DNA from 3 places in the Alteromonas sp. ABD4_190 genome. Region 3 is predicted to be linked to each of the others. Evidence: predicted binding sites of a transcription regulator. Region 3 holds the regulator's gene; each other region holds the start of a gene.
The links. The regulator FliA, encoded in region 3, starts transcription of late flagellar genes. The targets are predictions, from matches to a motif close to CTAAAGNTNNNNNNNNNNNNGCCGATA.
Positions count from the first base shown of each region.

Region 1 (10,910 bases), 2.7 Mb from region 3:
CTGGTGCTATGGCATGCGGCTGTTTACATTTATTAATGGTGTTTTGGCCAGCAGCCCTGGCGTTGTTCTAGCTAAAAGTGAAGATTCAAGGCCGTTCTCATAGATTGGCTACTGAGAGAAGTTAGGCAATGAAAAAATAGGAAATAAAGAGCTAGGCAATAAAAAGACAGATAATAGCGAAATGCATCACGAAAAAGCCCGCAGTTTGCGGGCTTTTTAATCTCTAACTTAAACGAAAAGTATAATAGTCGCTCTTACAAAGCTAGCTTTATAGCTAATTGGCTATAAAACTATTTGCTGCAGCAATAATTCCTTCAGCATCTAAGCCATGCTCTTTATACATTTCCTGTTGTGTACCTTGCAGGATAAAGCTATCAGGCAGACCTAACATTTTGACTGCCTTTAGTACGCCGTTTTGCTGCAAGTGTTCTAGTACAGCACTACCAGCACCGCCCATAATACAGCCGTCTTCTAGCGTAATAAGTGCGTTATGTTCACTGGCTGCTTTTAAAACGGCATCGCCGTCTAACGGCTTAATGAAGCGCATGTCGATGACGGTGGCATCAATGGCTTCTGCAGCTTCAAGCGCAAAGGGCAGTAAGCAGCCGAAATTCAAAATAGCAACGCTTTCAGTCTTACCTTTCGAGGTTTCTCGACAGGTACGTGATTTACCTATTTCAAGTTCCGTCATCGCCTCATCTGGCGTAATCCCCATGCCTGCACCACGAGGGTAGCGAACTGCCGCTGGTTTTTGCAGTTTATGGCCAGTGTAGAGCATTTGGCGACATTCATTTTCGTCTGAAGGAGCCATAACCACCATATTCGGAATACAGCGAAGGAAAGCGATATCAAACGCCCCTTGGTGAGTAGGGCCGTCGGCGCCCACAATACCCGCTCTGTCTATAGCAAATAATACCGGCAGGTCTTGAATTGCCACATCGTGGATAAGCTGATCGTAAGCGCGCTGAAGAAACGATGAATAAATTGCAACAACCGCATTCATCCCGTCTTTGGCAAGCCCCGCGCCAAACGTCACTGCATGCTGCTCGGCAATCGCAACATCGAAATACTGCTCAGGAAAGCGTTGAGAAAACTCAACCATGCCTGAACCTTCGCGCATGGCTGGCGTTACCGCCATTAGCTTAGGGTCTTGTGCGGCCATATCACACAGCCATTTTCCAAAAATTGCCGAGTAGGTAGGGGCTGAAGGCTTAGACTTGGGTAAGGCGTTATCTGCCGGGTTAAATTTAGGTACCGCGTGAAACTTGATTGGGTCTTCTTCTGCAACCGCATAGCCTTTACCTTTCTTGGTGACTACGTGCAGTAGCTGTGGTCCATCAAACTTGCGCATATTGCGTAGCGTATCGACAACACCATTAACGTCGTGGCCGTCGATAGGGCCAATGTAGTTAAAGCCAAGCTCTTCAAATATGGTGCCCGGGACAACCATGCCTTTAATGTGCTCTTCTGCACGGCTGGCAAACTCTTTAATTGGAGGCACATTGCTTAACAGCTTTTTACCACCGTCGCGTATAGAGTTGAAAAAATTACCGGTGAGCAAACGGGCTAGGTGGCTGTTCAACGCACCCACGTTTTCAGAAATAGACATTTCGTTGTCGTTAAGTACGACAACCATATCTTTTTTGATGTCACCAGCATGGTTAAGGGCTTCAAACGCCATACCTGCGGTCATTGCGCCGTCGCCAATGACGGCCACTACTTTACGGTCTTTACCTTCTTTTTCTGCCGCTACGGCCATTCCCAGTGCAGCACTTATCGACGTGGATGAGTGCCCAACAGCAAAGGTGTCGTAGTCGCTCTCAGGCGGCCATGGGAAAGGGTGCAGACCATTCTTTTGGCGAATGGTGCTCATGCGCTCTGCGCGACCGGTAAGGATTTTATGAGGATAGGCTTGATGGCCTACGTCCCACAGCAAACGGTCGAACGGCGTGTTGTACACATAGTGCAGTGCCACAGTTAACTCTACCGTGCCTAAACCCGAGGCAAAGTGGCCACTGGTTTGGCTTACGCTATTAAGTAAGTACTCACGTAATTCATCGGCAAGCTCGCGTAATTTTTCTTGAGGCAGCTGCCTCAATTTTTCAGGTGTTTGCGCAAGCGCAAGCGTTGGGTAATGTTGGAGATCTAAACTCATGTACTTATTATCTTTTTCAACATGGCGCGTGGCTAATGGTCGCGTTTTACCAAAAGCTCGCTAAACGCAATTAAACTGTCTGTATTGTAGGGTAAACGCGCCAATGCTTGAAGTGCATTATCGTGAAGCATTTCTAATTCTTGCTTAGCGCCAGCTATACCAAGCTTGGCGGGAAAGGTGTTTTTCCCCAATGCTTCGTCAGACCCTGCGGGTTTTCCTAACTTCTCGCTGCTACCCTCAACGTCTAAGATATCGTCTTGAACTTGGAAAGCCAGTCCAATATCTGCGGCATAGGCCATCAAGTCAGTTTTAGTTTCTGGCAGTAAGCCTTCACTGACAATAGCAACCATTTCAACACAGGCCTTAAGCAAAGCTCCGGTTTTGAGTCTATGGAGCTGCTTTAATTCTTCTAATGAGATGGTTTCACCCGTACTGGCTAAGTCGATAGCCTGACCACCACACATGCCTACGTAGCCGGCACTTTTAGCCAGTACAGACAAAAGCTGCCCGCGTTTGGTTTCGGCAAATACGCTTAAAGGAGCATCAGCTAGTACAGTAAATGCAAGAGACTGCAGGGCATCTCCCGCTAAAATAGCCGTAGCTTCATCAAAGGCAATATGACACGTTGGCATTCCGCGACGTAAATCATCATCGTCCATGGCTGGTAAATCATCATGAACTAACGAGTAGGCGTGCACGCACTCAATAGCCATGCTTATAGCCATCTGATCTTTTTTGGGCACGTCTAACGTGTTTCCTACAACCTGCACTAGTAGAGGGCGCATGCGCTTGCCACCTGCAAGCAATGCGTGACGCATTGCATCTTTAAGGCGCGGTGCGTAATCGGGTAAATCATCAATTAAGGTAAGAAGGGATGCATCAGTTTGCTGTTTCACTTGCTGATGCAAAGCAGAAAAATTCATAGGTCGCCTGTAAGTTAAAAATGAACGTTTTACGGCTGTTCACTTTCAGGAAGAGTCTGAAGCGTTTCTTCGCCTTGTTCACTAAGCAATATTTTTACTTTTTGCTCGGCGTTTTCAAGCGATTGCTGGCCTTGACGAGATAACGCTATGCCTCGTTCAAATTTTTCCAGTGCTTTATTAAGAGGCAGATCACCGTTTTCCATTTCGTTAACGATAGCTTCTAGTTCTGATAAAGTTTCTTCAAAAGACGCTGATGCTTTTTCTGTCGTCATAAAAACACTCAATACATTGGCCAAAATACGTGTACCGCGCACATTAACCGAGGGCCGCACAAGGGTCAAATGGTTTGTCCGTATATCGCCTATATCACAGCAATATAGCTTTTTTTTCATGCAGTTGACCACGTTGAATATGAAGATATTGTGCTATATTCGAAATAAGTGGCTACATTACTTTAAATAAAAGAATGCATGCGTGTTCTGATAGGTAGGCGAACGCTATAAGCATGGTCGATATATAGAAGACCTTTGAACAACGTTTTTTTAAAGTCACACTTAATAAAAAACAAATAAATATGATATTTTTCAATAATGTCGTTTTAGTATTTTTATCCGTTGCCGATAGAATATTTGTACATTAACAGCACTGACTGCGCATAAATGGGGAAGAGTGAGTGGATTTAGCAACCGTCATAGGTATGTTGGGCGCCATTGGTTTCATAGTTATGGCTATGATTCTAGGCGGCAGCTTAGGCATGTTCATCGACGTCCAATCGATATTGATCGTGTTTGGTGGGACTTTGTTTGTTGTCTTGTCTCAATTTACTTTAGGTCAGTTCTTCGGTGCGGGTAAGATTGCTGGTAAAGCCTTCATGTTTAAGATTGAATCGCCAGAAGAGCTTATTGAGAAGATCGTAGAGATGGCGGATGCGGCGCGAAAAGGCGGCTTTTTGGCTTTAGAGGAAGCGGAAATCTCGAACGAATTTATGCAGAAAGGCGTCGACATGTTGGTTGATGGCCACGATATTGAAGTGGTCAGAGAGACACTTGCTAAAGATATTTCTATGACGTCAGAACGACATGATTTTGGCGCCTCGTTTTTTAAAGGTATGGGCGATATTGCACCCGCCATGGGTATGATCGGTACCTTGATTGGTTTGGTTGCCATGCTGTCAAACATGGATGACCCGAAAGCTATCGGTCCGGCAATGGCGGTAGCACTACTTACCACTCTTTATGGCGCTTTTTTCGCCAATGTTATCTGTTTGCCTATAGCATTCAAACTTTCTGTGCGAGCAGGGGAAGAAAAGCTCAATCAAAGCCTTGTTCTTGACGGTATTGTCGGTATCGCTGACGGTCAAAACCCTCGAGTTATTGAAGGCGTACTGAAAAACTACCTTGCTGCAAGTAAGCGTGGAAGCGCAGAGGAAGAGTAATGGCCGAAGAAGAATGCCCAAAATGCCCCCCCGAGGGGCTTCCAGCTTGGATGGGAACCTTCGCAGACTTAATGTCACTGCTTATGTGCTTTTTTGTACTTCTGCTTTCATTCTCCGAAATGGACGTACTGAAATTTAAGCAAATAGCGGGCTCAATGAAGTTTGCATTCGGTGTGCAAAACAAAATTGAAGTAAAAGATATTCCTAAAGGGACCAGTGTTATTGCTATGGAGTTTCGACCTGGCAAGCCTGATCCCACGCCAATTGAATCTATTCAGCAGCAAACCAACGAAATGACTCAGCAAATGCTAGAATTTCAAGCGGGAAATGAGGACTCCGCCGGCGGCAGGCAAAAACAGCGTGGCGAACAACGGGGCGGTCAGTCTCAACAAACAGCTACTGAGTCATCTTCATCCGCTGAGCAAAGCACTGACCAATCTCAAATGGCTGAGTTGATGAAAAAAGTGGCCCAACAATTAGAAAAGCAAATTTTAGATGGGTCTGTAGAAATGGAGTCGCTGGGACAGCAGCTTACCATTCGAATTAGAGAAAATGGCTCGTTTTCCGCTGGGTCTGCTTTCTTGCAGCCACAATTTCAGCCCGTATTAAGAAAAATTGGTTCATTGTTAGCGGATGTGCCTGGAGAAATCGAGATTTCGGGCCATAGTGATGGACAGCATATTGCCAATGAGCTCTATCGTTCTAACTGGGATTTGTCGTCACAACGTGCCGTTGCGGTGGCCGAAGCCATGCGCTCAGCGCCTGGGTTTGATGAAAGTCGCATGTCTGTGGTTGGCAAAGCTGATACTAATCCTATCGTTGAGAATGCCACGACCGCGAGTGATAGAGCTAAGAATCGCCGAGTAGAAATCAATATTAACCAAGGTAAACCAATGATATCCAAACCCATATCAGTGGTAGATGATTAAGCGTCAACATTTTCTAAACTAAGTACGCATAAAAAAGCGGTGCCTTCAAATAATGAGCACCGCTTTTTAGTTTTAAAACGCCAACTTGTATTTGTTTACAAACAAAAAACGTTTATCAAATTCTGGCTAATTCCTCTCTGTACTGAGGTTTTGATATAACAAGTTGTACAGTGCTAATGGTTCTTTCTAAAAAACCACCTTCGCAATATTTGAGGTAATAGGTCCACATACGCATAAAGCGCTCGTCGTAACCATCACTCAATAATTCATCTTTAGCCGAAATAAACGCTTCATACCAATGGTTTAGCGTTTTTGCATAGTCCACACCAATGTCGTGTAAGTCACGGATCATCATATTCGTGTACTTTTTAAGGTGTGCATTTAGCTGGTATTGCGATGGTAAAAAACCACCCGGGAAAATGTATTTTTGTATGAAGTCTACGCTGTTTGAGTAGCTGTCATAACGTCTATCGTCAATGGTTATTGACTGAAGTAACATAAGACCGTCGTCTTTTAAAAGAGAAGCACATTTTTCGAAAAAGTTACCTAAATACTCTTTGCCAACCGCCTCAATCATTTCGATGGAAACCAGCTTGTCGTATTTACCCTCAAGCAAGCGATAATCTTTTTTAAGTAAGGTAATTTTACTTTCTAGTCCTTCCCGTTCAATCCAATCTTTCGCCCATGCGTGCTGCTCTTCTGAAATAGTAGTGGTGGTGACACTGCAGCCATAATGTTTCGCAGCATAAACCGCAAGGCCGCCCCAGCCAGTGCCTATTTCTAAAAGGTGGTCTACTTCAGACAGTTGTAATTTGTCACAAATAGCTTTTAGTTTGTAATTCTGCGCGTCGTTTAGTGTTGCGTTTGCATCTGGGTATATAGCTGATGAATACATCATTGTTGGGTCGAGAAAGCGTGTATAAAGCTTATTGCCCAAATCATAATGCGCTTCAATGTTCTTTTTAGCTTGGTCTTTTGTATTTCGACGCGCAAAATGCTGAATCTTATTGATGGGCATGGTTAGCCACTTAAACTTATTTTCCCACTCATCAAGGGTGGGCAAGTTCCGTGCGAAAATCCTTACTACGGCTGTTACATCGTCACTGTCCCACAACCCATCCATGTACGCCTCGCCAGCGCCCACACTGCCGCCAAGTAACAACTGTCGGTAGGCTTGCACATTTTTGATATTTACCGTAGCGCGCAAGTCACTTTCGTCTGTGCCGAAACGCGCAACGACATCGCCGTTTTCTTGAATAGTTAAGCGACCAAATGGAAGCTGATTTAAACACTTCAAAAATAGTGTTCTACAAGTTTTATCTACAAAAGAGACCTCTGAGGTGGTCAGTAGTACAGATTCACCGAAAGACATTGTTATTGTTCCTGACTCTTTTCTGGGTGTGTATATAGTGGCGTTCGTTTCAGCAATAGCTTAAGCGCGTGCCAATAAATTCCGGCCACGGTTTTTATCGTCATACTGGGTATACGTTTAAGTGCGGCAGATAGATTCGCATTATCTAAAGTAAATTTACTCAAATTAATCCCAGCGCTAAATTCTTTGTCTTCTCTTACGCAATCCATGGCTAAAGAAAGTCTAGATGAAGGCTGAGAAATCGACCATTTATAGGTCATATCCATAGGATTAAAAGGCGACACGTGAAAAGCCTTTGCTGTATCGGCTTGGATGTCTAGATTTACCAGATAGTGGTGGCGCTCATTCCAAGGAGTATTGCTAACCTCAGCAAGCATATGAGTATATTTACCCTCAGCGTTGCGAAGGTAATAAAAGTTAACTGGGCTGAAATACAGACCCCACATGCGTAACTGACCTAGCATAAAAACGTCGCCGCTTAGCGCTTTACCATCATTTAATTCGGTCATTCTTTGCAGCACGGCTTGTTTCAAAGAAATAGAAGGGTCACCTAGATAGTCTTCTCGCTTGAATCGAACTCGTGCTTTAGTGTGCGCGCTAAAATACTTCAGCGTATCCGATAGCACGTTCAGTTCCTCACTTTCGAGTTTTAACCAAAACAGATAAATGTCGTAGTCAAACTTGTGTTGGGTAGGCTTGAAACGTTGATGGTATACCTTGCCTTTATATATCGCGCTTTCTGTCACAGTGTTTCACCAAAACGAGCACAAACGTCTAGTGCACTGGTAACGCCATCTTCATGAAAACCGTTGTACCAGTAGGCCCCACAAAAGTGTAAATTATCTACGCCGCAAATCTCACTTCTACGTGACTGCGCTTTCACCATGCTGGCACTGTACTGAGGGTGCGCATATTTATAGCTTCGCAAAATACTCTTTTCATTAATTTCAGGCGTATTATTGAGCGTTACACAATACGTATTCTCCGCTTCTAATCGCTGGAGAATGTTCATATTGTAGGTGACAGAGGCGGGGCGGGCTTCCTCGCTTGCATCCTCCTTTAAGCTATAGTTCCAACTTGCCCACGCCAACTTCCTTTTAGGTAATTGGCTTATGTCTTTGTGCATGACTACATCATTTTCCGCATAAGGAATATTGCCAAGAACATCTTTGTGCAGCGACGTAGGGGAATGAATCATTTTTAACGCTTGGTCGCTGTGACATGCAAATACGACATGATCAAACGTCGCAACTGCACCAGTTGAATCGGTAACTTTCCACTTGTCATCGCTTTTGGCCACAGAAACTACAGCTGTAGATAATTTAATTTTAGACTCAAATGGCGCAACAAGTGGTGGAATATATTGGCTAGATCCACCTTTAATCGTGTACCACTGTGGCCGGTCAGTAATATTGAGCAGGCCGTGATTATTGAAGAATTGAAGGAAGAAAGTTAATGGAAATTTTCTCGTTTGTTCTAGGCTACTAGACCAAATAGCGGCGCACATAGGCAGTATATAGTAGCGCGCGAAGTCATCGCTTAGCCCTAGTTCTTTAATAATATCTTCCAGCGTCAATGAAGACGTGTCGCGCTTTTCAGCCACCATGGCTTTACACGCTTTGTTAAATGTCAGAATGTCTTTAACGATGCGCCAAAATTTAGGCCGAAGAATATTGCGTCTCTGGGCGAATAAACTGTTTAAGTTATTGCCATTGTACTCAAGGTTCGCTTTTTTGCTCATCACAGAGAAGCTCATCTCGGTTGGTTGGTAATCAACGTTTAGCTGAGTAATAAGCTTGATAAAGTTAGGGTAGGTCCAGTCATTGAAAACGATAAAGCCGGTATCAATGTGATGAGTCTGGCCATTATCGTCTATTTTCTTTGTTGCCGTATGACCACCAATGTAGTCATTCGCTTCGTATACTGTGATGTTGTTCTGTCGATTTAAAAGGTGTGCGCAGGTTAACCCTGAAATACCTGTGCCTATGATGGCAATCTTGTTATTCATTTTTACTTCTCTTATTGTTTTTCTCTCATGGCCAAGGATAAACGCTTCTGAATTGGTGTAGGCAATATGTGCATAAAGCGCAGGATAAACCCAAAGAAACGAGGGAAGAAAACGGTCTGCTTGTTGCTTTCTATCCCTTTAAGCATAGCCTCGGCAGCTTCTTCTGCACTAATTTTCATTGGCATTTCGAAGTCGTTTTTGTCAGTCAAAGGTGTTTCAACGAACCCTGGTGATACTGCCTGTACTTTCACGCCTTTATGGTGAAGATCGACTTCTAAGGACTTCGTGAAGTAGTGAAGGGCAGCTTTACTAGGGCCGTAGGCCTGAGTGCGTGTGAAAGGTAATAGACGAGCCATACTGTCGACTATGACCAACTTGTCGCCATCTTTTAGTCGTGGAAGAAGCGCGTTAACACAGTGAACTACGCCAAAGAAGTTAGGCTCGAAAACGCGGCGGAACATGTCTGGCTCGAAATCCTCAAGGTCTACATATTCACAAGTACCAGCATTGAGTACAGCAATATCGAACTTAACACTTGCTAATGCTCGCTTTGTATCTTCTAGGTCTGACACATCAAACTGACAACCGCTAATATTGCTATATTTGCTAAGTTCATCAAGGGCTTCTTTGTTTCTTCCACAAGCAATGACACTATACCCCCTATCGGCACACTTGATTGCTAATGCCTTACCTATTCCAGATGTTGCGCCAGTAATTAAGATACTCTTCATTTTGCCAGCTTCCCTTTTATCTTTTTGATTATAAAACCTAAGATAGGTACGTGTTCGTAAACCATTTCGCCCAAATCATAATAATCTTTGTGGTAGATGATGATGTCACCGTCAACACCAAGTTGTGTTGTACCGTCTAGCGTGATCTTTTTGGCATTGTTTTTTAGTACGAGGGTCATCGTCCAATTTACAACGTGAGTCACCTTGGATTGACTATGGGCAACTTGTTGCGAACAGTAGAGAATGTCTGCTATATCAAACTTGCACGTTTCGGCTTGTGTAAGCAGGTTAGAAAAATAACTTTTAACTTCGTCTATCCCGCTATGCATAGTGATGGGGTCTATAAATTTAATATTACTGGCATAGATGTCTTCCAAGTCATCTGGGGATATCTGACATATATCTGTGTAAATTTTACAAAAGCGCTCGATGACATCCATACAACTTCCTTTACTTTAAAATATTGAGTACAGGCTAATCATTCAATTATGATTTTCTCTAAAACTTGCAAAAATTTTTATAATTATTGACTACAAGTCTCTGATCTCAAATTCGTTAGTATTTTTATACAAAAACTAAATTACATTAATTGCCGAGCTTAAGATCATGTTTCTTCGTTTATCCGTGAAAAATTTTCCCATTCGATCCTATTTGTACTCAGTCGCGTAAATATTTTCGTGTTTTCGGAAGTGTCGAGTATGAGAGTAGAACGTTTTCCCTTATTTCCTCTATCTGCGCACCTTTTGCCTGAAGGCAGAATGGCATTGCGTATTTTTGAACCTAGATATGTGCGTATGGTTAAGCAGGCATGCGCCGAAAATAAAGGCTTTGTGATGTGTATGCTAAACGCGAATGGAGACAAAGGCTCAAACGAACACATCCATAAAATAGGGACATACGCACAGGTTGTCGACTTTGATATGCTCGACGATGGTTTGCTTGGCATAAAGGTTGCTGGTTCTCATTTAGTTGAGGTAAGTAGCATTGAAGTTGAAAAAGATGGTCTTCGCACTGGAAGTTGTAAGGTGTTAGAACCTTGGAAATGCGATTTGGCCCCTCAACAAATAGCGCCTATGGACGAGCGGCTTAAAGAAATATTTGGAAATTACGAAGAACTGGCGTCGTTGTATGAATCACCGAAGTTTAATTGTCCCAACTGGGTATTAAATCGATGGTTAGAGTTATTGCCAGTCGATGGCTCGCAAAAGCAGCATTTTTTAGCGCAAAGAGAATGTACTAGTTTGCTAAATTATCTCTCTGCACTAATCGCTTAATATTGAGAGTTAAATTGACATTACAAATTCGTAATCCAACATTTGCATTTTTCGCAAACGTTTTAAGTCAGAACGTCGTAGAA
Region 1 covers NZ_JBSWWN010000001.1:568,902-579,811, reverse strand. Annotated here, with positions in the region: gene ACXAFM_RS02590 (phosphatidylglycerophosphatase A family protein) at 1-71, shown strand, start outside; gene dxs (1-deoxy-D-xylulose-5-phosphate synthase) at 275-2,155, opposite strand; gene ACXAFM_RS02580 (farnesyl diphosphate synthase) at 2,188-3,078, opposite strand; gene xseB (exodeoxyribonuclease VII small subunit) at 3,108-3,350, opposite strand; gene pomA (flagellar motor protein PomA) at 3,752-4,513, shown strand; gene ACXAFM_RS02565 (flagellar motor protein MotB) at 4,513-5,442, shown strand; gene ACXAFM_RS02560 (class I SAM-dependent methyltransferase) at 5,558-6,814, opposite strand; gene ACXAFM_RS02555 (DUF1365 domain-containing protein) at 6,817-7,560, opposite strand; gene ACXAFM_RS02550 (NAD(P)/FAD-dependent oxidoreductase) at 7,557-8,822, opposite strand; gene ACXAFM_RS02545 (SDR family NAD(P)-dependent oxidoreductase) at 8,834-9,553, opposite strand; gene ACXAFM_RS02540 (nuclear transport factor 2 family protein) at 9,550-9,993, opposite strand; gene ACXAFM_RS02535 (LON peptidase substrate-binding domain-containing protein) at 10,252-10,827, shown strand.
Region 1: pomA (flagellar motor protein PomA) is a predicted target of FliA. The motif match lies at 3,675-3,701, and genes of this name have one in related genera.

Region 2 (10,910 bases), 140 kb from region 3:
ATTTTCGAAATCCGCAAACTCGCGAAGGGGTATTTAGCCGAACGGATCCGAATACCGGCGAAAGCCGCCTTATTGTTGCTGATTTGGATGGGCTAAATAGCGGTATAGCGTGCCCTTCAATATCTTTATCAAATGACAACGTACTAGAAAACCCTGATTACCAACTTATCGCAGATAACACGACCTCACTTGGAGCAAATTGTTTTGCCTTTAATGAATGGTTCCCTGGTGGTTTTACTCCTCGGTTCGGTGGAACGATTACCGATGCTTCTATTGCAATGGGTATAAAGCATGAATTGCCTAAGGGGTGGGCGATGGATATCAGTGCCACCTTGGGCTATAGCGATATTGAGTACACTATATCGAATACGGTCAACCCTTCGCTAGGGCCGCAAAGCCCAACGACCTTTTCTCCAGGCGGGGTATCACAAGTAGAACGCACGCTAAACTTAGACTTTACTAAACTGATCCAGACTATTTTTGACGACCCCGTGAGCATTGCTGCTGGCGTTGAGTGGAGAAAAGAGACGTATTTTCAAAAAGCGGGAGATGAAGCCTCGTATATCGCTGGCCCTTTCGCTTTAGAACCACCGATAGGTTTAAGTGAAGGCTTCTCAATAGGCTCTAACGGTTTTCCTGGTTATCAACCTCAGTCTGCTGGTCACTGGAGTCGCAGCAATTGGGCTGTGTATGCCGACTTGGAATTTTACGCGACTGAAGATTGGCAGTTTGGTGTAGCAACGCGAGTAGAGCATTTCAGTGATTTCGGGTCAACATTTGATGGAAAGCTAAGTACTCGCTACACACTTAACGATATGTTTGCACTGCGAGGTTCTTTAAATACGGGCTTTAAAGCTCCGACTGTGGGCCAAAGTAATGTTATAAATGTAACTACTGCCTATGGCCTTAATGGCTTGGAAGACCAAGCAACATTGCCGCCAACCGACCTTATCTCGCAGCAGCTTGGGGCCACGCCGCTGACGCCTGAAGAATCAGTAAACTTTAGCTTGGGCTTGGTTATGCAAGCAAGTGACAACTTCTTTGCTACGCTCGACTATTTTAATATTCGCCTTACCGATCGTATCAGTACCACATCGGCCATTCCTTTAACCGAGGATGACGTTAATACGCTTGTTGCTCAAGGGCGTTTTGATGCGGCCCGATATAATTCCGCTAAGTATTTTACCAATGATTTTGATACCAAAACCCAGGGTATCGATTTAGTTGTAAACTACAATTTTGCGTTAAGCGACTGGTCAAACTCTGTGTTGGTCGCCTACAACTGGACAGACACGCAAGTTGAGCGTGTATCTCTGTACCCGGTGTTAAGCGATGGGGAAATAACGCTTCTGCCCAACTTAACTGAGGCTCGAATACGTATGTTAGAAGACAATCTCCCTGCTCATCGAGGGAGCATTACCTTAGAACAGTCAAAAGACGAATGGGCCTTCACTTGGCGTTTAAACTACTACGGTAAATTTTATGAAGATCATCTAGATGCTTCGGCAGGCTTGGATATTTACGGCAGTGCGCTAACCACTTTCGATGCTCAACTCGCTTGGAAGATTTTGCCTGATACTCAACTTACTTTTGGAGCGCAGAACTTATTTGACGCGTTACCAAATGAAAATCCGTTTCAAGGTGAGGTTGGGGCGCTTTATCCACCAACATCCCCTGGCGGTATTAATGGCGCATTTTACTATGCAGGTGTTGAATACAGCTTTAAATAGCTAATAGTATTGACGAAGCTAATTTAGGAAAAGTTGAGGGTGTCAAACCGAGCTTTTAAACATGGATAAAGCTTTAACTTCAATAGATAGGGTAAGCGTGTTCGGAAATAAGCCTGTGTTATTTAGCCTGATAGCCTTGGACTTTTATATTAGCCGACGTCTTTGAAGAGAGATTCGTCAATAATGGTTTGATCGATAATTTGTTGTGCCATATTGATGCACTTACCGCATTGTGAGCCAAGCTCTAAATGTTGACGTAACTCACGCATATTACCCACGCCGTTTTCTTCAACCGCCGCGCGAATGCTTTTATCTGTTACCCCATAGCACATGCAAACAAACATTAAACGTACTCCAAATGAATCTGTAAATGATAATAATTGTTATTCTTTGTTTTGGCAAGTAGGTAATGGCAGATTTAATAAACCGCAATTAGGTAACGACTGGGTAATGTCCGGGACAGTTTTGTTCTATGCTGTTCAGTTATTGGTACGAGCAGTAAAAAAACTCATTGTTTAATATTGTTATTTCCGTATTCGTACCTATTTTCTGGATAGGAAATTTCTCATCAAAGTGATTGCGCAATGTAATCACCTTTATTATTACAATCCAAATATAAATGGAGAGACTCATGAGTGTATTAGTTGGCCGTCCGGCACCTGATTTTACTGCAGCTGCGGTACTTGGTAGTGGTGAAATCGTAGATTCTTTCACGCTAAGTGAAGCTATTAAGGGCAAAAAAGCGGTTGTATTCTTCTACCCACTAGATTTTACCTTTGTATGCCCGTCAGAGCTTATCGCTTTCGACAAGCGTTATGACGAGTTTAAAAAGCGCGGTGTTGAAGTAATTGGTGTTTCAATCGACTCTCAGTTTTCACACAATGCGTGGAGAAATACCCCAGTAAATCAAGGTGGTATTGGTCCAGTTAAATATACTCTTGTTGCTGACGTAAAACACGACATCTGCCAAGCATACGATGTTGAGCACCCAGAAGATGGTGTTGCTTTCCGCGGTTCATTCCTAATTGATGCAGAAGGTATGGTACGTCACCAGGTAGTAAACGATCTTCCACTTGGTCGTAACGTTGACGAAATGCTTCGCATGGTTGATGCACTAGCGTTCCACGAAGAGCATGGCGAAGTTTGCCCAGCAGGTTGGACCGAAGGTAAATCAGGTATGGATGCATCACCTGAAGGTGTAGCTAAATATCTATCTGAAGAAGCAGATAAGCTATAAGCAAACCTGTTAAAAGATAATAGAAAAACAGCGCCTTTTGGCGCTGTTTTTGTTTACGGCGTTTATCGAAAAAACTATTCTTGATTTTCTACTGGCCAGCCACCTAAGGCCTTATAGCGATTTACCATATAGCAAAATAGCTCGGTGGTTTTCTGTGCATCGTAAAGGGCGCTATGCGCTTCATTTTGGTCAAACGATATCCCAGCCGCTCGACATGCTTTTACCAGCACAGTTTGACCAAGGGCAAGGCCCGCTAGGCTGGTGGTATCGAAGGAAACAAATGGGTGAAAGGGCGTGCGCTTTATATTGCAGCGCTCAATCGCAGCATTAACGAAGCTTTGATCAAAAGTTGCGTTATGAGCAACGATAACAGAACGCTGACAGTCTGCATTTTTCTGTGCTTTGCGAATACCTTTACATAAATCCTTCATGGCTTCGCTTTCCTCAATAGCACCTCGTAATGCGCAATTCGGATCAATGCCATTAAATTCTAATGCCGCAGGCTCAAGGTTAGCACCCTCGAAAGGATCTATATGATAGTGAAAGGTTTGGTCAGGATGCAGTACTCCTTCTTCATCCATTTTCACCGTAACCGCTGCTAACTCTAATAAGGCGTCAGTGCCTGCATTAAATCCGGCCGTTTCAACGTCGATGACAACGGGAAAATAACCTCGAAAGCGCTGGGAAAGAAGGGGCGGGTTGGCAGACATAAACACTCTTGTAAGACTAGGTTGCAGAAACTGGTTGGTCGCTTTTTATGCAAACCTACCTGCGAAACTTATTAGCACAGAGAATTATCGCAAGGATATCTTCGAGTTGCCAGTTTCAATTTGAAAACCGAGAAGATGAGAAGCGCTAATAGTACGAAACGCTAATGGTATTAAACGCTAAACTTTTCTACACTTTGGACGATAATCTTATTAACCATGAATTTTTCAAAACGTTCTATTTGCGGCTTAAAGCGAATGGGTACAATTTATGGCTCTTAAAGATTGGTGGGCGTATGAAAGGCCTACATTCATGTTAGTCTGACTTTCGTTATGGTGTCGAAATGGTGTCGAAATTAAAATATATCGCTTTATTGGGGATGGTGGGGTCGCTGTCGTCCCATGCTGCCATGCGGCAATATTCTGCAACCATTGAAAGTTCCAACTGGCGTATTGATACGGACACGCGCCTGCAGTGTACACTTAACCATGAATTGCCTGGTTACGGCGAAGCCATGTTCACTAGTTCTGCGTCGAAGCAGCTCAACATGGAATTTGAATTAGATATGTACATGCTGCCAAACAAGTTTGATGTGGCTGCGGTCTACTCTGTTCCGCCAAAGTGGATGCCGGGTGTGGCGCCAAAGACCATCGCGGATATGTCTATTCGAAAGCAATACAATGGCGACCTGCCGCAGGATGCTGCATGGACTATGCTGTCTGAGTTGGAGAAAGGCTTTTGGCCCACGATTTATTACCAAGATTGGTATAACAAATATGACCAAGTGAGTGTGGCATTAAACGCAAGCAACTTCTCAGGCGTGTATCGCGACTTTGTTAAGTGCGTGTCGAACTTGCTTCCCTTTAGTTTTGATGACATTTCTTACACCGTATTGTCTTATCAGAATAACAGCACCGAACTTACTAAGTATTCGCAAAAGCGTTTAACTATGATTGGCGAATATTTAAAAGAAGACAGTGAATTGGAGCTTGTGCTTCTCGATGGTTATACGGACAGTTACGGTGGACGTTACAACAACGAACAATTGTCTATTCGAAGGGCCAATGAAGTAAAAAGCTATCTCACTACGCTAGGTGTACCTGAAGATAGGATCCAGCTGACAGGCCACGGTGAAAAACGTCATATCGCGCCAAACGATACGCGGGAAAGCCGTGCACAAAACAGACGCGTAGTGGTACGACTATCCAAGTCTTAGGCGCTTGCTAAAGCGCCTTAAACCCGTTTAACTTGCGTTAATTTGTTTTGTCTCGCCAGGTTAATACAGGCACTAAATGGTCGGTGAAAACGCCATCAGCTCGCACTACCTTGTGCAATACATCTAAAATTTGTTCTCCAGACATGCCCGCTGGAAGCGCATCCTGACGATAAGTGTAGGGGTGAATTGTAAGTTCATTATTGTGAGCGTACTGAACCCAGCTTGCTGCTTCTACTTTCCCTTTAGCCATCGCCTCATTATCCATTAAATGGCCTAACCAAGGGCCTATGCCGTTTGCATACTTCGCGACTTGCTTCATGCCATCTTGTGTACGCAGCCAATCGTAGTCGGTGTCGCTCTCGCCCCAATCGTTCTCGCCAATCAGCATAACTACTTTGCCCTTATAGCCAAGGGTTTCACGAATACGCTTGACCTCGTTAAAGTCAAAGCATTGCAGGTAACTATTGCCGTTTTCTCCCGCAAACCCGTAGTTTTTTAATGTGTCGATAACCATCTTACTGGCATCAATACCTTCAGCAATGTGAAAAGCAGGGGACTTTACTTCTGGATATACGCCTACAGACGTGCCGAATTGGCGATTAAGCTCGCTGATTAGCTCAAAGTGTTCACTTAACGTGGCCACTTTAAAATTAGCCTGGGAGCCGCGGTACCTACTTTTAAAAACTTGTTTGCCATCACTGTTGGCACGTTCATGTACCCGCAATGCTCGAAGCTCTTCGAGGGTGAAGTCACGGGCGTAATAGCGTCCGTCCTTTCGGTGACGCGCTGGAAAAATTTCTTCTACATTAGTGACTGTCTCTAAGTGAATGTCGTGCAGTACAACGGGGATGTCATCTTTGGTTATAACAACATCCTGCTCTATAAAGTCAGGACGCAGCGAGAACGCTAGCGTGGCTGCTTCAAGGGTGTGTTCCGGCAAATAGCCAGAAGCGCCGCGATGGGCGATAACGGTAAAATGCGGTCTTTCGCTAGTGGTATGTTCTGCTTCAGCTTGCGAGGTTTTACTATTCGTAGCATCAGCTGCAAACGTACTCTCAGAGGCAAGGGCACCTGTAAATAGCACCACCAAAGCAGGTAGTAACGATGCCAACCTGGTCGTATATCTATTGCGAAACCTAGCATTGCCCTTTAATAGCAACTTAAGCTTGTTCGACGAACCCGCTACAGCCTTGCTTACACGGTTTAAAGAAAATAATAAGCGGTTACCTAGCATGTGACTGCCACTCCATGTGTTTACTTTTATCGCCTTCTTACTTATGCCGTACATTTCACAGAAAGCTTATGTTACAAGCGCTTAAAAGATATTGGCGACGTCGCGCTATAGTGAAATAGACTTATTTTGAATAAGTTCTATGGCATACCCATCTGGATCGCGAACAAAAGCGATGACGGTAGAGCCACCTTTTACTGGGCCAGGTTTACGATACACCTCAGCGCCATTTGCTTCTAAGTTTTCACAAAACTGATAGATGTCGTCTACTTCAATAGCGATGTGGCCGTACGCGTTACCCTTATCATAGGTGTTGTCACCCCAGTTATAGGTAAGCTCTAACACAGTGCTATCGGTCTCTTCTCCGTATCCTACAAAAGCGAGGGTGTACTCATACTCTTTGTTTTCTGATTGTCTGAGAAGGCGCATGCCCATCAATGAGGTGTAAAAGTGAAGTGACGCCTCTAAGTTTTCAACTCGAAGCATGGTGTGAAGGATTCGCATAACTATTTCCTATTTGAACCATCAGAATTACCCGATGGTACACTGCATTGTAAGTGTGCGTTTGCAGTTGCTACATGTACGCAGAACTCGAGCCACACAGAGCCCCATTCATACGGCTCCCTGCAGAGCACTTTCGTTGGTCAACGCAAACGACACACCATGATAATGGGGAAATGTTAACGCTTTAAGACAGTTTTACCATTCCACTTAAACGTATTAAAAACCCCACATGCCGATATTATCAATTTTAAGTCTACGTGGCTGGCTTAACAGGTAGACCACCATTTTGCCTAAGTCTTCGTTTTGAATAAGACCCTTATCTACCTTCTCTGATTCTGTTTTCTGTGACTGAATTAGCGCAGGGTTGAGTGAGTGAACGTGAATGCCATAAGGTCGCACCTCCTCTTGAAGAGCTTTCCCAAGCCCCACCAATGCGAATTTTGACGCGCAGTAAACGCCGGCATTGGCATATCCATTTAGTGCCGCCTGAGAGGCAATATTGATAATGTAACCTTCTCGATTTTCAATCATATGGGGCACTACTTGCTTACACATAAGGAAGGAACCTTTTACATTGGTATCCATCACTTCGTCCCAATCGTCTTCACTGGTTTCCCAGATAAGCGTTTCTTTACCAAACCCACTGTTATTGATAAGAACGTGAAGTTCGCCAAATGTATTTTTAACTTCTTTTACAAAACTTGCTACTTCATCACTTTTTGATACATCACATTTTGTCCCAATGACTTTACCGGGGAATAGCGCATCTAATTGTTCAACTGTCTCGTTTATCGTCTGTTCAGTGCGTCCGCAGATAGCTACTTTCATTCCTGCATCTAATAGAAAGTGGGTTATAGTTTTACCCAGCCCCTTACCACCGCCTGTTACAATGGCGGTTTTATCTAATAATGAGTACATGTCTGTCATAATTAAAACCTAGCGAAAAAAAATAAGATTAACTTAGCTGGTATTGGCGTTATACAAACATACGTATTCATTGTGAGCCAGTAATAAGGTTGCATTGGAATGCTTAAAAAATAATCCCAAAATAATTGGACATCGCGATCAATAACCTGTACTGTCTCGCTCGCTCTAGATATGTTTTATGCTTTACCTAATACTGCGCTGTACCTTTCTTTATACCTTCAAATTGAAGTGCTAGATAGATATACAACTGCTTTACTAGCTTAGTTATGTCTATTGCTATTCGGTGGCTTCCACCATTACATCAATTTTTTAAAAGGTTATTATTATGTCTAATTCTGTAAATGGTACAGTTAAGTGGTTTAACGAAGAAAAAGGTTTCGGTTTCATTACTCCTGAAGCTGGTGGCAAAGACGTATTCGTACACTTCCGTTCAATCACTTCTGACGGCTTCAAGACTCTTGCTGAAGGTCAAGCGGTTAGCTTTGAAGTTGAACAAGGCCAAAAAGGCCCACAAGCTGCTAACGTAACAGTTCTTTAAGACCTGTAAGCAAGCTTAGGGTTATTTCTCTTATTTGAAGTAACCCGCAAAGATGGGCTCTTTTTCACGTAAAATGTGAAAAGAGCCTAATTTTCGTTTTTAGATTTCTTAACCCAACCTGCGAGGAATTCAAAACAAACAATATCAATAAAGAAGTATTTAATATGCAATTTCAAAACTCTATCTCTACCATTAACAGCCTTATTCCAGGTGCGTTAATTTCAAATATCTCCATAAATAAAACAGCTGTTGCCTTCAAACATGCGAATACCTATCGACATGTTCAGTTATCATCAAGACAAGAAGCAAAGCGATTTATTGATCAGCTTATTCAAGAGAGCTAATTAAGTTCTAACTACCCATTCTATGCTTTCGTGCTTAATAACAGGCGCTTAAGAGACTTTATCGCTGTATAGTCAATAATGATGCTAAAAAGCTAAAAGGTTATAGGTCTTGCGTGTTCAGTCGTGCAACTGTGTCGTATGTATTAAACGCTGTAAATAATGGTGCTGTTGCAAGAGAAGCATTGGCTAGTACGGGAGTGTACTAACCAATCTCGTTATAGAAATAACCCCTGACTTTTATTTGGCTTTTAAGTCGACGTCTGAATCTGCTAACAGATATATGCTTGCTGCATAAGCTGCAATGTTTTGCGCCAGTTCATCAGGGTTAATTTTATCCAATGTGTCATCAGGCGTGTGATGAAGATCGAAATAATCTCGTCCGTTCTGGTTCAACCGGATAGTCGGTACGCCTTTCGCTGCTAGCGGTATAATGTCGGGGCCGCCACCAGCAACGTCTGAACCACCGCGAATTATACCTAGCGGGGACAGGATTTTTGCGATTTCATCTACCAGTACTGTTGCTTCAGGGTTCACATTCGACACAAGTTGCCAAATTGTTTGCGCACCAAAATCAGACTCAGTAGCCAGAACGTGGTTAGCAAGGTTCTTTTCATGCTGTTTTGCATAAGCAAACGCGCCTAACAAGCCTACTTCTTCAGCGCCAAACATAACTACACGAATGGTGCGTTTAGGGCGTTCAGGCAGTGATGCAATTAATGCGGCTGCCGCTGTGGTAATAGCAACGCCGGCACCGTCATCTACAGCGCCAGTGCCGAGGTCCCAGCTGTCTAAGTGACCACCAATAAGCACAATCTCTTCAGGCTTTTCACTTCCTACTAAATCTAGTATTACGTTGCCGCTATTTACTTCGCCTTTCCACTTTGACTCAGAATGGAGCGATAACGACAGTGGCTTGCCTAAATTGTGTAGGCGTCGAAGATGATCAGCGTCGGGGTTCGAAATAGCAACAACCGGAATATCGGCCCACTCATCGCCGTCTGAACTCATCATGCCGGAGTGAGGGAAGCGATGGGAGTCTGAGCCTACCGAACGTACAACTAGCGCTTCAGCGCCACCACGTTGCGCATGTTGCCAACCAATGCGTCTACGTTGATTTGCTTGTCCGTAGCCCGCACCGGTTTGGCTTTTTACCATGGCGTCGCCATCGACAAACGCAATTTTGCCTTTCAGCGCGCCGTCTTTAACTGCGGTTAGTGCATGAATATCCCTGAAATATACGATGTCAGCGTTGATCTCGCTCTCTGAAGGAGCAGCTCCACCTAACGCGGTACCGTAAAGGGGCTGCATGTATGGTGCAGTAAGTGAAATATGTAAGTGACCCCTGTCCCAGAAGGGCATGCTAAACTCTTCAATGCTCACTTTATCAAACCCAAGGTTCTTTCCTACCTTAACACCCCAATCTCTGGCGCGCTTTTCTGCTTCTGAACCGCCAAGGCGTGGGCCTATCTCTGTAGTGAGTGATTCTACGATGCTATAGCCTAAGTCACTTTTCAGCGCTTTTTGAATTAGCGTTTCCGCAGTTTTCTTTTGCTCGTCAGTAATGGGGGAAGTTTCAGCAAAAACGCCAAAGCTGCATGCACTTACTAATGCACCAAACGCTAGATTCCTAGCGATATTATTCAATCGGGACATGTGTTCTCCGTGGATTATTTTTATATTTTTGTTTACTTGCGTGAGCAAAACTCTACCCCAAACATCATAGCTAATTTGATTGTCCCTTTCGAGGCAAACTACAAGCGTAACTCGTGTGTTAGTCGCAAAATTGTTTGTGTGAGTAAGTGAGTGGAATTAAAAAGAGGAGCCGAATGGCTCCTCTCTAAAAATGTTCTATTTACGCTTCTTCTTAAGCGCCAACTTTTGCTTTTTCTCTTGTTCTTTCAGCACTTCGTTAATAAAGCTCTTTCTGCCGAACTCACGTGTGATAACACACTTGTTTAAGTCGAAGCCGCGGGCAGGGCAGTATTCTCTGCCGTACAAGATAATCTGCAGATGGAGGTCGTTCCACCTTTCTTTTGGAAACAAGCGTTTTGCGTCACGCTCTGTCTGCTCAACACTCTTTCCGTTCGATAAACCCCAGCGGTACATCAAACGATGAATATGAGTATCTACCGGGAAAGCAGGAATACCAAAGCCTTGAGACATAACCACCGCGGCCGTTTTGTGGCCAACAGCAGGCATGGCCTCCAGCGCTTCAAAATTTGCTGGAACTTCACCATTGTGTTGTTTGATGATCATATCGGACAAATGCCAAATGCCTTTCGACTTCATAGGCGATAATCCACAAGGGCGGATAATGTCTTGTATTTCTTCAATACTCATCAACACCATGTCGTAGGGATTATCCGCGCGAGCGAATAACTTTGGCGTAATTTGATTAACGCGCTCGTCGGTACATTGTGCCGATAATAGAACCGCAATGAGTAACGTATATGGGTCTTTGTGATCTAAGAAGAT
Region 2 covers NZ_JBSWWN010000001.1:3,421,263-3,432,172, forward strand. Annotated here, with positions in the region: gene ACXAFM_RS14945 (TonB-dependent receptor domain-containing protein) at 1-1,730, shown strand, start outside; gene ACXAFM_RS14950 (bacterioferritin-associated ferredoxin) at 1,880-2,074, opposite strand; gene ACXAFM_RS14955 (peroxiredoxin) at 2,362-2,967, shown strand; gene rnt (ribonuclease T) at 3,042-3,677, opposite strand; gene ACXAFM_RS14965 (flagellar protein MotY) at 4,019-4,891, shown strand; gene glpQ (glycerophosphodiester phosphodiesterase) at 4,929-6,125, opposite strand; gene gloA (lactoylglutathione lyase) at 6,231-6,626, opposite strand; gene ACXAFM_RS14980 (SDR family oxidoreductase) at 6,843-7,553, opposite strand; gene cspE (transcription antiterminator/RNA stability regulator CspE) at 7,879-8,091, shown strand; gene ACXAFM_RS14990 (hypothetical protein) at 8,256-8,435, shown strand; gene ACXAFM_RS14995 (M20/M25/M40 family metallo-hydrolase) at 8,673-10,088, opposite strand; gene ACXAFM_RS15000 (endonuclease III domain-containing protein) at 10,284-10,910, opposite strand, start outside.
Region 2: ACXAFM_RS14965 (flagellar protein MotY) is a predicted target of FliA. The motif match lies at 3,855-3,881, and genes of this name have one in related genera.

Region 3 (10,910 bases):
GAATACCGTCGCTAAGTGACTATTTTACTGCGGTTTTTTTTGCCTTTTTATACTTGTCGCATACTTTTGGGCTCTATTGGTGTATGTATATGCCGCTTTGTATAAAGCTGGCACGTTAGTTGAAAACTCTATTGAAGATTTACATAAAGCGTCAATTTTCTGATAGAGAGACACCCAGCCATGCAGTTATCCGGTTATCTTCAGCGATTCGATAAAAATCAGCTGCAAAATTTTACCAGTGGTTTAGGCGCGCCTATTGTCCTTTTGGCAATCATGGGAATGGTAATACTACCCATGCCGCCGTTTTTACTCGACGTATTGTTTAGCTTTAATATTGCGCTCTCTCTCGTCATTATTTTGGTAGCGGTACTCACCCAACGCCCTGTGGATTTTGGTATTTTCCCACTTGTACTCCTAATAGCGACAGTTCTGCGTTTGGCGCTTAACGTTGCGTCTACGCGGGTTGTATTACTGTACGGCCACGAAGGGGGAGATGCGGCAGGTAAAGTGATTGAAGCCTTCGGTGCTGTGGTTATCGGTGGTAACTATGCTGTAGGTATTGTTGTCTTCGCTATCCTTCTTATTATCAACTTCAAGGTAGTAACTGCTGGTGCGGGACGTATTTCAGAAGTGAGTGCTCGCTTTACCTTGGATGCTATGCCAGGTAAGCAGATGGCAATCGATGCCGACCTTAATGCAGGCTATATCGACCAAGACCAGGCGCGTCAGCGTCGCGAAGAAATAACCGCAGAGGCTGACTTTTACGGGTCGATGGACGGTGCATCAAAGTTTGTAAAAGGCGATGCGGTTGCCGGCCTTTTTATCATGCTTATCAATATTGTTGGCGGCTTATTCATAGGCATGATTCAGCACGGTCTTTCATTTGGAAATGCCATAGAGATCTACACCATTTTGACCATTGGTGATGGTTTGGTGGCGCAGATACCTTCATTGCTACTTTCGGTAGCAACAGCGATTATCGTTACTCGAGAAAACGAAACCCAAGAAATGGGTAAAGAGATCCGTGGTCAGCTAGGAAATAATCAAGCGCTCTATATAGCATCAGGCGTGCTTTTCGTCATGGGTATCATTCCGGGTATGCCTCATATCGCATTCTTGGGTTTTTCATTTTTGATTGCGGGCTTCGCATATTGGCAGACAGTTCAAGCTAAGAAGAAAGCTGAAGAACCTCAATTGCCAGAGAATATATCAAAAGATGAAACTGTTGCACCTGAAGTTAAAGAGCTGGGATGGGACGACGTTCAGCAGGTGGATACCATTGGTTTAGAAGTGGGCTATCGCTTAATTCCGCTTGTTGATAAATCTCAAGGTGGTGAGTTGTTGACACGAATTAAAGGCGTACGTAAGAAACTATCGCAAGAGTTGGGCTTCCTTATTCCACCTGTTCATATACGCGACAACTTAGACTTAGAGCCTAACACTTATACCATCGCTATGCTCGGCGTCACTATTGGCGATTCCGTTATAAGTCATGACGAAGAGCTTGCCATTAACCCAGGGCAAGTGTTCGGAAAATTAGAAGGACGCGCTACTAAAGACCCTGCTTTCGGGCTAGATGCGGTGTGGATTAAGCCTAATAAGCGCGAGCACGCGCAAACGCTTGGATACACGGTTGTTGATGCCGCTACGGTTGTGGCGACTCATCTAAGTCAGTTACTTTCAAATAACGCCTATCAGTTACTTGGGCATGAAGAAGCGCAACAGCTTCTAGATATGCTGGCCAAACAGCACCCTAAATTGGTGGAAGGACTAGTACCAGATATTCTCCCGTTAAGTACGGTAGTGAAAGTACTGCAAACCTTATTGTTTGAGGGCGTGCCTATTCGCGATATGCGTACCATTGTACAAACGCTTAGTGAGTACGGTACACGTAGCCAAGACCCAGATGTACTGGTGTCTGCAGTGCGTATTGCCCTTAAGCGTTTAATCGTTCAGGAAATTACTCAGGGGGCAAAAGAGATACCTGTCATAACCTTGGCGCCAGAGTTGGAACAGATGTTGCACCAGTCACTTCAAGCAGGTGGCGAAGACGGTGCTGGCATAGAGCCAGGTCTGGCAGACAAGCTGCAGAAATCATTGCAGCAAGCCAGTCAGCAGCAAGAGTTAGAGGGAGAGCCTGCGGTACTCCTTACCTCTGGAATGCTACGACCCGTACTGTCTCGCTTCTTAAAGTATTCGGTTGTTGGGCTTCATGTTCTTTCTTACCAGGAAGTGCCTGATGACAAACAAATAAAAATAGTCAGTTCGGTCGGTCAATAATCTGACACTGGGTGATTGGAGAGGTTGCAATGAAAATTAGACGTTTCTTCGGCAAAGATATGCGTGAGGCGTTAAGCCAGGTTAAAGCTGAGTTGGGCAGTGACGCCGTGATCATGTCAAATCGCAAAGTTGCCGACGGTATTGAGCTTGTTGCAGCCTACGACAAAGAGCCTGAAGCTAAGCTTTTCACGCCTAAGGCGGCACCACAGACCGCTGCTAAAACGCCTGGCCAAAAGGCTGTGCCTAGCTTAAGTGAAATTATTGGCGACGATGGTCCTGATAGCTTAAAAGCCTTGTTGGAAAAGCAGCATGGTGGAAACACAGTTGCAGGCAGTTCTGCACAACCAGCACAGCCAATGTCAACGAACGCTAAGCACGCCAACGAAATTGCATCTCACTTAGATTTTTCAGAAGCGTTTATCGACGACCTTGAAACACAGTCACCAGTACAAGATGCTATCGAGCAACAGACTTTTCCTGAGCATCAAGCGTCAAGTATGGGTGAAACTTCTGTATCCCAGTCTGCTGAACTAGCTCAAATCAAAGAAGAGTTAGCTTCACTTCGCGACGTATTGCAGTATCAAGTTGCTGACCTAATGGAAGCGAAGAACAAGCGTCAAAAACCTGTTCATCAATACTTGGTCACGCGATTAACCGATATGGGTTTGAGTAGTGCACTTGCAACTCAGTTGATTAGCTATACACCGGCTCATTACAACGAACGTGACGCGTGGGTATATCTTCTTAACCTATTGGCTAATCGCATAAATGTTACCGGAAACGATATACTTAGCTCACAGGGTGCGGTTGCATTAGTCGGGCCTACTGGTACAGGTAAAACAACCACGGTTGCAAAGTTAGCCGCCCGCTACGCACAGAAATATGGTGCAGAATCGGTGGCTATGATTACTATTGATACGTATAGAATTGCAGCCTATGAGCAACTAGCGACATACGGAAAAATTATTGGCTGTACTGTGCGAAAAGCGCAAACTAGTGAAGAACTTGCAGATTTATTGTTCCAACTTCGTCATAAGCGACTAGTATTGATTGATACAGCAGGTTTTAGTCAGCGTGATAGTCGATTAATTAAGCAAATTAAGCAGTTCGATAATGGCCAAATGCCAAAAGTTAAAAAATATTTGGTAGCGCAAGCCAATACGCAATATCCGGCTTTGCAGAGAATCATTCAAGCGTATGACGATATTGAACTAAGTGGCTGTATTTTCACAAAGTTAGATGAGTGCTACTCTTTAGGAGAGGTACTTAGTGCAGCGGTTGAATACCAACTACCGGTTAGTTATGTCACCGATGGTCAAAAAGTGCCTGAAGACATTAAGATTGCAGAAGCGAAATCTTTAGTTTCCGCTGCTGCAAAGCTTTATAAAAAGTACGGTTTGAATCATACTAGTGGTAACAACGCAATTAAAACAGCATAAGCAGTATGATTGACGATCAAGCGAGTAGCTTAAGAAAAATGAAGCAATCACGGTTAATCAAAGTAATCGCCGTCACCGGTGGTAAAGGTGGCGTCGGTAAAACAAATATTACGCTTAACACTGCTATCGCCATGGCGAAGCAGGGCAAGCGTGTAATGGTTCTTGACGCGGACCTTGGTCTTGCAAACGTAGATGTGATGTTAGGCCTGCGAGTTGAGAAAAACCTATCTCACGTACTCTCTGGCGAGTGCACGTTAGACGAGGTTTTAGTAACCGGCCCCCACGGTATTAAGATTGCTCCCGCCACATCTGGAACCCAGTCAATGGCGGAACTCTCACCCACACAGCACGCTGGCTTGATAAGAGCGTTTAGCGAGCTGCGTTCTCAAATAGACGTATTAATAGTCGACACCGCTGCTGGCATTTCAGATATGGTATTAAGCTTTTCTAAAGCCTCCCAAGATATCATGGTGGTGGTTTGCGATGAGCCAACATCACTAACTGATGCGTATGCGCTGATAAAAATCCTTAACCGTGAGCACGGTGTTTTTCGCTTTAAAGTTGTGGCCAATATGGTTCGCGATGTGCGAGAAGGTCAGGAATTATTTAGCAAATTAAGCAAAGTGACAGGGCGTTTTCTTGATGTTGCACTAGAATTAGTGGCGACGGTGCCATTTGACGAAAATATTCGCAAGGCTGTGCGTAAGCAAACAGCTATTGTTGATGCTTTTCCTGGCTCTCCTGCAGCCGTAGCGATAACCAAGCTAGCAAACAGGGCGCTTACTTGGCCTATTCCAGCGCAGCCTGGAGGTCACTTAGAATTTTTCATTGAACAATTAGTTGCAGAAAAAGCCGTAGGAAGTCAACGTTGAACAGCAAGGCCGCCGCTTATCAACAGCAAACAGATAAATCGCAGTTAGTCGAAAGACATGCGCCTCTGGTTAAGCGAATTGCGCACCATTTGATGGCGCGACTGCCTGCGAGTGTACTTGTTGATGACCTTATCCAATCAGGCATGATTGGCTTGCTAGAGGCCGCACGGAATTTTGACGGTTCTAAAGGCGCAAGCTTTGAAACATTTGCAGGTATTCGCATCCGCGGTGCCATGCTTGACGAAATACGCAAAGGTGATTGGACGCCACGTTCTGTTCACCGCAATGGTCGCGCGATTACTGAGGCGATATCTCAGGTAGAAAGTGAAACTGGGCGTGACGCAAGAGATTCTGATATTGCTGACAAGCTAAATGTAAGCTTGCAGGATTATCATCAGATGCTTAATGAAGTCAATGCTGGAAAGTTGGTGGGCATTGAAGATTTGGGGGTGTCGGAGGATGTGATCACTACAGAGCAAACTAGAGGTAGTGATGCACCGCTGGAAGATTTGATGCAAGGGGCTTTTCAAAAAGCGTTGGCCCATGCAATCACGACATTACCCGAGCGAGAAGCGATTGTTCTTTCACTTTATTATGATGAAGAACTAAACTTAAGAGAAATAGGCGAGGTTCTTGACGTAAGTGAGTCGAGAGTCAGTCAAATTCACAGTCAAGCCATGTTAAAACTCAAATCACGAATGAAGTCGTGGCAAGCTGACGAAGAATAGAGATTAATAACAATTAACCCCTCAGTGGAGGCTATTTTGGATAAAAGCATGAAAATTCTCGTGGTCGATGACTTTTCAACCATGAGACGCATCATCAAAAACCTACTCAAAGATTTGGGTTTTGCCAACATTCAGGAAGCGGATGACGGAAGCACTGCATTGCCAATGTTACAACAAGGCGATTTCGATTTCGTAGTTACTGACTGGAACATGCCTGGCATGCAGGGCATCGATTTACTACGCGCGATAAGAGCAGATGATAAGCTTAAGCACTTGCCTGTGCTTATGGTTACCGCTGAAGCGAAGAAAGAGCAAATTGTTGCCGCCGCGCAAGCGGGTGTTAATGGCTACGTCGTTAAACCTTTCACAGCAGCAACGTTAAAAGAAAAATTAGATAAAATATTCGAACGTTTAGGTTGATCCAGACGCTCAACAGATAAATGAGGTTTACTGGATGTCAATGAATGTAAACGTTCCAATATCGTTGGAAGAAGCAAAGCAACTTGTCACTTATCTTGAAGAGGGTGACAAGACCTCTGCTAATGCACTACTTGAAGCAGTCTCAATGAAAGAAAATGTTGAGTTGTTTGCTGAGGTAGGAAAGTTAACGCGTCAACTTCACGACGCATTGAACAACTTCCAAATAGACGATCGCATCAAAAATTTAGCTACAGACGATATTCCCGATGCACAGTCCCGCCTTACCTACGTAATTGAAGAAACTGAAAAAGCTGCTAATACTACTATGGACGCCGTTGAGGCGAGCATGCCGATAGCTGAATTGCTTTCGGAGCGAATCGAGAAGGTAATGCCAGAGTGGAAAAAGCTGATGAACCGCCAAATCGAGTTGGGTGAGTTTAAGGTTTTATGTGCAGACTTAGACGAATTGTTGGAAGACGGTTCGAATCAGTCAGCTAAACTTACACAGTTACTTACTGAAGTTTTGATGGCACAAGGTTATCAAGATTTAACTGGGCAAGTTATTCGTCGCGTAATTGACCTGGTTAAAGAGGTAGAAGAAAGCCTTGTAAACATGTTGACCATGTTTGGTGAGCGTGACGGTGCAGAACAAACTAAATCATCTAGCGTTAAGGCCGATAAGGTTGATGGTGTAGAGGCAGAAGGCCCAATTATTGATGCCGAAAAACGAGATGACGTCGTTTCAGGCCAAGATGATGTTGATGATCTTTTGTCTAGCTTAGGTTTTTAGGGGAGCGGGTGCATGTCGTTTGATGTTGACGAGGAAATATTACAGGACTTTCTAGTTGAGGCTGGAGAGATACTTGAACAATTACAAGAACAGCTCGTTGATCTTGAGAACAATCCTGAAGATGCGGATTTGCTAAACGCAATTTTTCGCGGTTATCACACGGTAAAAGGTGGTGCTGGTTTCCTTTCTCTTACTGAGTTAGTTGAAATTTGTCACGGTGCTGAAAACGTTTTTGACGTCATGCGCAATGGCCAAAGAACGCTAACGCCTGAGTTAATGGATATCATTTTGCAAGCCACTGATGTGGTGGTTGAAATGTTTGAGCGAGTGAAAGCTCAAGAGCCACTAGAGCCGGCGGATGCACATCTTGTCGACCTGTTACACAAACTCAGTCGCCCAGAATCTCCAGATGAAAACATTTTCGACAATGCAAGTGCACCCGAGCAAGAAGTTGTCGCGGCTGAGCCCGAGGTTGTTGCAGAAGAGCCCGAGCTAACTATAGATGAACCTGTGCCTGCTGCGTCAGATAGCAGTGAAAGTAGCGGCGGTATAGAAGAAATTACCGAAGACGAATTTGAGGCTCTTCTCGATGAGCTTCATGGAGGTGGTGCTCCAGGACAAGCTTCATCAACCAATACAGAACCCGCCAAACCGGAGCCTGAGCAAACGTCAGCACCAGCGGCGAGCACTGACAGTGATGACATTACTGATGAAGAGTTCGAGGCACTGTTAGATGACCTGCACGGAAAAGGTCAGTTTGGTGGGGACGAAAAAAGCGCACCCGAGGCTGCACAAGCGTCAACTCCGCCAAGCAGTGCAGGTGATGAAGAAATCACAGACGATGAATTTGAAGCGCTACTCGATCAGCTTCATGGCTCCGGTCAAGGGCCTACTAAACAAGGACCTGGTGCAACGGCACCTGAACCTCCTGTAGATAAAGCGGCCACCGAAGCTGTTCAAAAAGCAAAACAATCAGCGCCTAGTGCAGCGGCAGCGCCTAAGGCGAACCCAGCACCGAGTGCAGCAAAAACGAGCAAAGCAGCTGCGCCAAAAACGGCTGCCAAGAAAGATGATAAGAAAGGCGCTCCTGCTCCACCGCCTGCCGAGACGACGGTACGTGTAGATACCAAACGCTTAGATCAGATTATGAACATGGTCGGCGAGCTAGTTCTGGTTAGAAACAGACTGATAAGCTTGGGTATCAACAGCAACGACGAAAGCATGTCGAAAGCCATTGCTAATCTAGATGTAGTGACGGGTGACTTGCAAGGTGCGGTAATGAAAACCCGCATGCAGCCCATTAAGAAAGTTTTCGGGCGTTTTCCTCGCGTTGTACGTGACCTAGCAAGAAGCTTAAAGAAAGAGATTACCTTAGAGCTTGTGGGTGAAGAAACGGATTTAGATAAGAACTTGGTTGAAGCATTGGCCGATCCGCTTGTGCATTTGGTTAGAAACTCTGTTGACCACGGAATAGAAATGCCAGATGACCGCGCGGCCGCTGGTAAGCCTCGCATGGGTACGGTTCAGCTATCAGCATCTCAAGAAGGCGATCATATTCTTCTTACTATCGAGGACGACGGTAAGGGTATGGACGCGGAAAAGCTAAAAGAGATAGCTATTAGTCGTGGCGTACTAGACGCGGATGCAGCCGCACGAATGTCAGATGTTGAAGCGTTTAACCTTATTTTTGCGCCAGGCTTCTCAACGAAGACTGAAATTAGTGACATTTCAGGTCGCGGCGTCGGCATGGATGTAGTTAAAACCAAAATTAATCAACTAAACGGTACCGTCAATATCGATTCGCAACTTGGCAAAGGCACGCGATTAGATATTAAAGTACCGCTAACGCTAGCAATTTTACCTACATTAATGATTGTTGTAGGGAAACAGACCTTTGCGTTACCATTAGGTGCGGTGAACGAAATAATAAATATGGACATCAAGAAGACCAACACGGTGGATGGCCAGCTCACAATGATAGTTCGTTCGAAAGCAATTCCATTGTTCTTCCTTGGCGAATGGTTGATCCGAGGCCCCAAAAACATCGATAAAGAAAAGGGGCACGTAGTTGTGGTGCAAATTGGTACGCAGCAAGTTGGATTTGTCGTTGACGCGCTCATAGGCCAAGAAGAAGTAGTTATTAAGCCCCTTGACGCATTGCTACAAGGTACGGCGGGTATGGCTGGTGCAACAATTACTTCAGACGGTGGTATCGCACTAATTTTAGATGTTCCGAGCCTGCTAAAACGGTACGCGCGTAAACCCATCAAGTAAGGCGATGAATTAACGGGAATGATAATCCATGGTCTTTAAAGTCCTAGTCGTGGACGACTCGACCTTTTATCGCCGTCGAGTGCGAGAAATTCTCGATGGCGATAGAGAGCTTGAAGTTGTTGGAGAAGCGAGAAATGGGCAAGATGCATTAAACAAAGCGGAAGCACTTAAACCAGATGTAATAACCATGGACGTTGAAATGCCAGTTATGGATGGTATTTCAGCCGTTAAGGTTATTATGGATAAACGTCCAACGCCAATTTTGATGTTTTCCTCGCTAACGCACCATGGCGCACAGGCTACGCTTGACGCGCTAGAAGCCGGCGCCCTCGATTTCTTACCAAAGAAGTTCGAAGATATTGCGCAAGACAGGAAAGATGCTTCGCGCTTACTTTGCACTAAAGTTAGGTTAATAGCGCGAAGAGGGCTAGGTGTAAAGCGTCCTTCTCTTCGCACAATGGAAACTCGAAAACTTCCTGACAACGCGCCAAAGCAAGCTTTTTTCAAAACATCGGGGTTGCTATCTGGTCACAAAGATGCTGATAAGCAACCTACTGTTTCTTCAGTAAGAGCAACCGGGAAAAAGTACGCATGTTTAGCGGTAGGGGCGTCCACGGGAGGGCCGGTTGCACTGCAAAAATTGCTTTCCCCCCTGCCGGCAGAATTCCCTTACCCTATATTGTTAGTGCAGCATATGCCCGGAACTTTTACTACTGCATTTGCACAGCGTTTAGATAGCAATTGTAAAATTAAAGTAAAAGAAGCAGAGCATGGCGATATCTTAATGCCTGGACATGCCTACCTTGCTCCTGGAGGAAAGCAGATGCTGCTTGAAACAATTGGCAGCAATAAGCGAATTTCCATCGTTGATGCCAGCCAATCTGATAAGGTGAGTTACAAGCCAAGCGTTGACCTGACGTTTAGCTCATTAGCTAAAGTCTATGGAGGCGACGTACTTGGTATTATCTTAACGGGAATGGGTGCTGATGGAAGAGAAGGGTGCCGGTTACTCAGAGATAAAGGCGCGACTATTTGGGCGCAAGATCAAGACTCATGTGTGGTTTACGGAATGCCTCAAGCTGTCGCTGTGGCTAATATATCCAGTAAAAATATCAATATTGACGATATGAGCAGTTGCGTTCAAACCGAAATGCGATAGCAGTTTGAACTGTAATGGAACAGTAATTATGAAAGTGTGGACTGTGGCAAATCAAAAAGGCGGAGTAGGTAAAACTACTACAACCGTAAGCCTTGGCGGCTTGCTTGCTCAAAAGGGCAAACGAGTGCTTATGATTGACACTGATCCTCACGCATCGCTCAGTTATTACTTTGGTATTGATGCAGAGGCGACAAGTCATTCTGTTTACGACATTTTTATTAATTCTAATCAGATTACTGCCGATAAAGTAATGGACTGTCTCAGTCCTACAAAGCTCGACAATTTATATGTGCTACCAGCGACCATGGCTCTGGCAACCTTAGATAGAACAATGGGCAGCGAACAGGGTATGGGTTTAGTGTTAAAAAAAGCACTCGCAAAGATATCCGATGAATTTGATTTTGCTATCATCGACTGCCCTCCTGTTTTGGGTGTGTTAATGGTCAATGCGCTGGCGGCTTGCGATAAGGTAATTGTTCCGACGCAGACAGAGTATCTGGCCCTTAAAGGCTTGGATAGAATGATTCGTACTATGGAAATCATGGGGCGTTCGTTAGATAAGTCTTTTGACACCCTAATCATTCCTACTATGTTTGATAAACGTACAAATGCCGCACTGGCGTCGAGAAAGCGATTAATGAATGATTACGGTGAGCGTGTTTGGGAGGGGGTCATTCCGGTGGACACTCACTTCAGGGATGCTAGTTTGGTGCAGCTTCCTATCTCTGCTGCTTACCCAAAGACAAGAGGTGTAAATGCCTACGATAAACTGTTAGCCGTATTGGAGAAATAACAAGACCATGAGCAAGCAATCGCCATTTGCCCGTGAAGAAGTAATGGAGGCATATTTAGACAGTCTTCTGAAAGAGCCTGAAGCTCCTGAGGATGTTACTGCGCGCACGGCAAGACTGCTTGAGCAAGCCTCTCAACAAATGGCTGAGTCAACGC
Region 3 covers NZ_JBSWWN010000001.1:3,280,113-3,291,022, forward strand. Annotated here, with positions in the region: gene flhB (flagellar biosynthesis protein FlhB) at 1-15, shown strand, start outside; gene flhA (flagellar biosynthesis protein FlhA) at 181-2,280, shown strand; gene flhF (flagellar biosynthesis protein FlhF) at 2,310-3,719, shown strand; gene ACXAFM_RS14325 (MinD/ParA family protein) at 3,725-4,591, shown strand; gene ACXAFM_RS14330 (RNA polymerase sigma factor FliA) at 4,588-5,319, shown strand; gene cheY (chemotaxis response regulator CheY) at 5,356-5,739, shown strand; gene ACXAFM_RS14340 (protein phosphatase CheZ) at 5,774-6,529, shown strand; gene ACXAFM_RS14345 (chemotaxis protein CheA) at 6,542-8,803, shown strand; gene ACXAFM_RS14350 (protein-glutamate methylesterase/protein-glutamine glutaminase) at 8,832-9,962, shown strand; gene ACXAFM_RS14355 (ParA family protein) at 9,991-10,755, shown strand; gene ACXAFM_RS14360 (chemotaxis protein CheW) at 10,763-10,910, shown strand, end outside.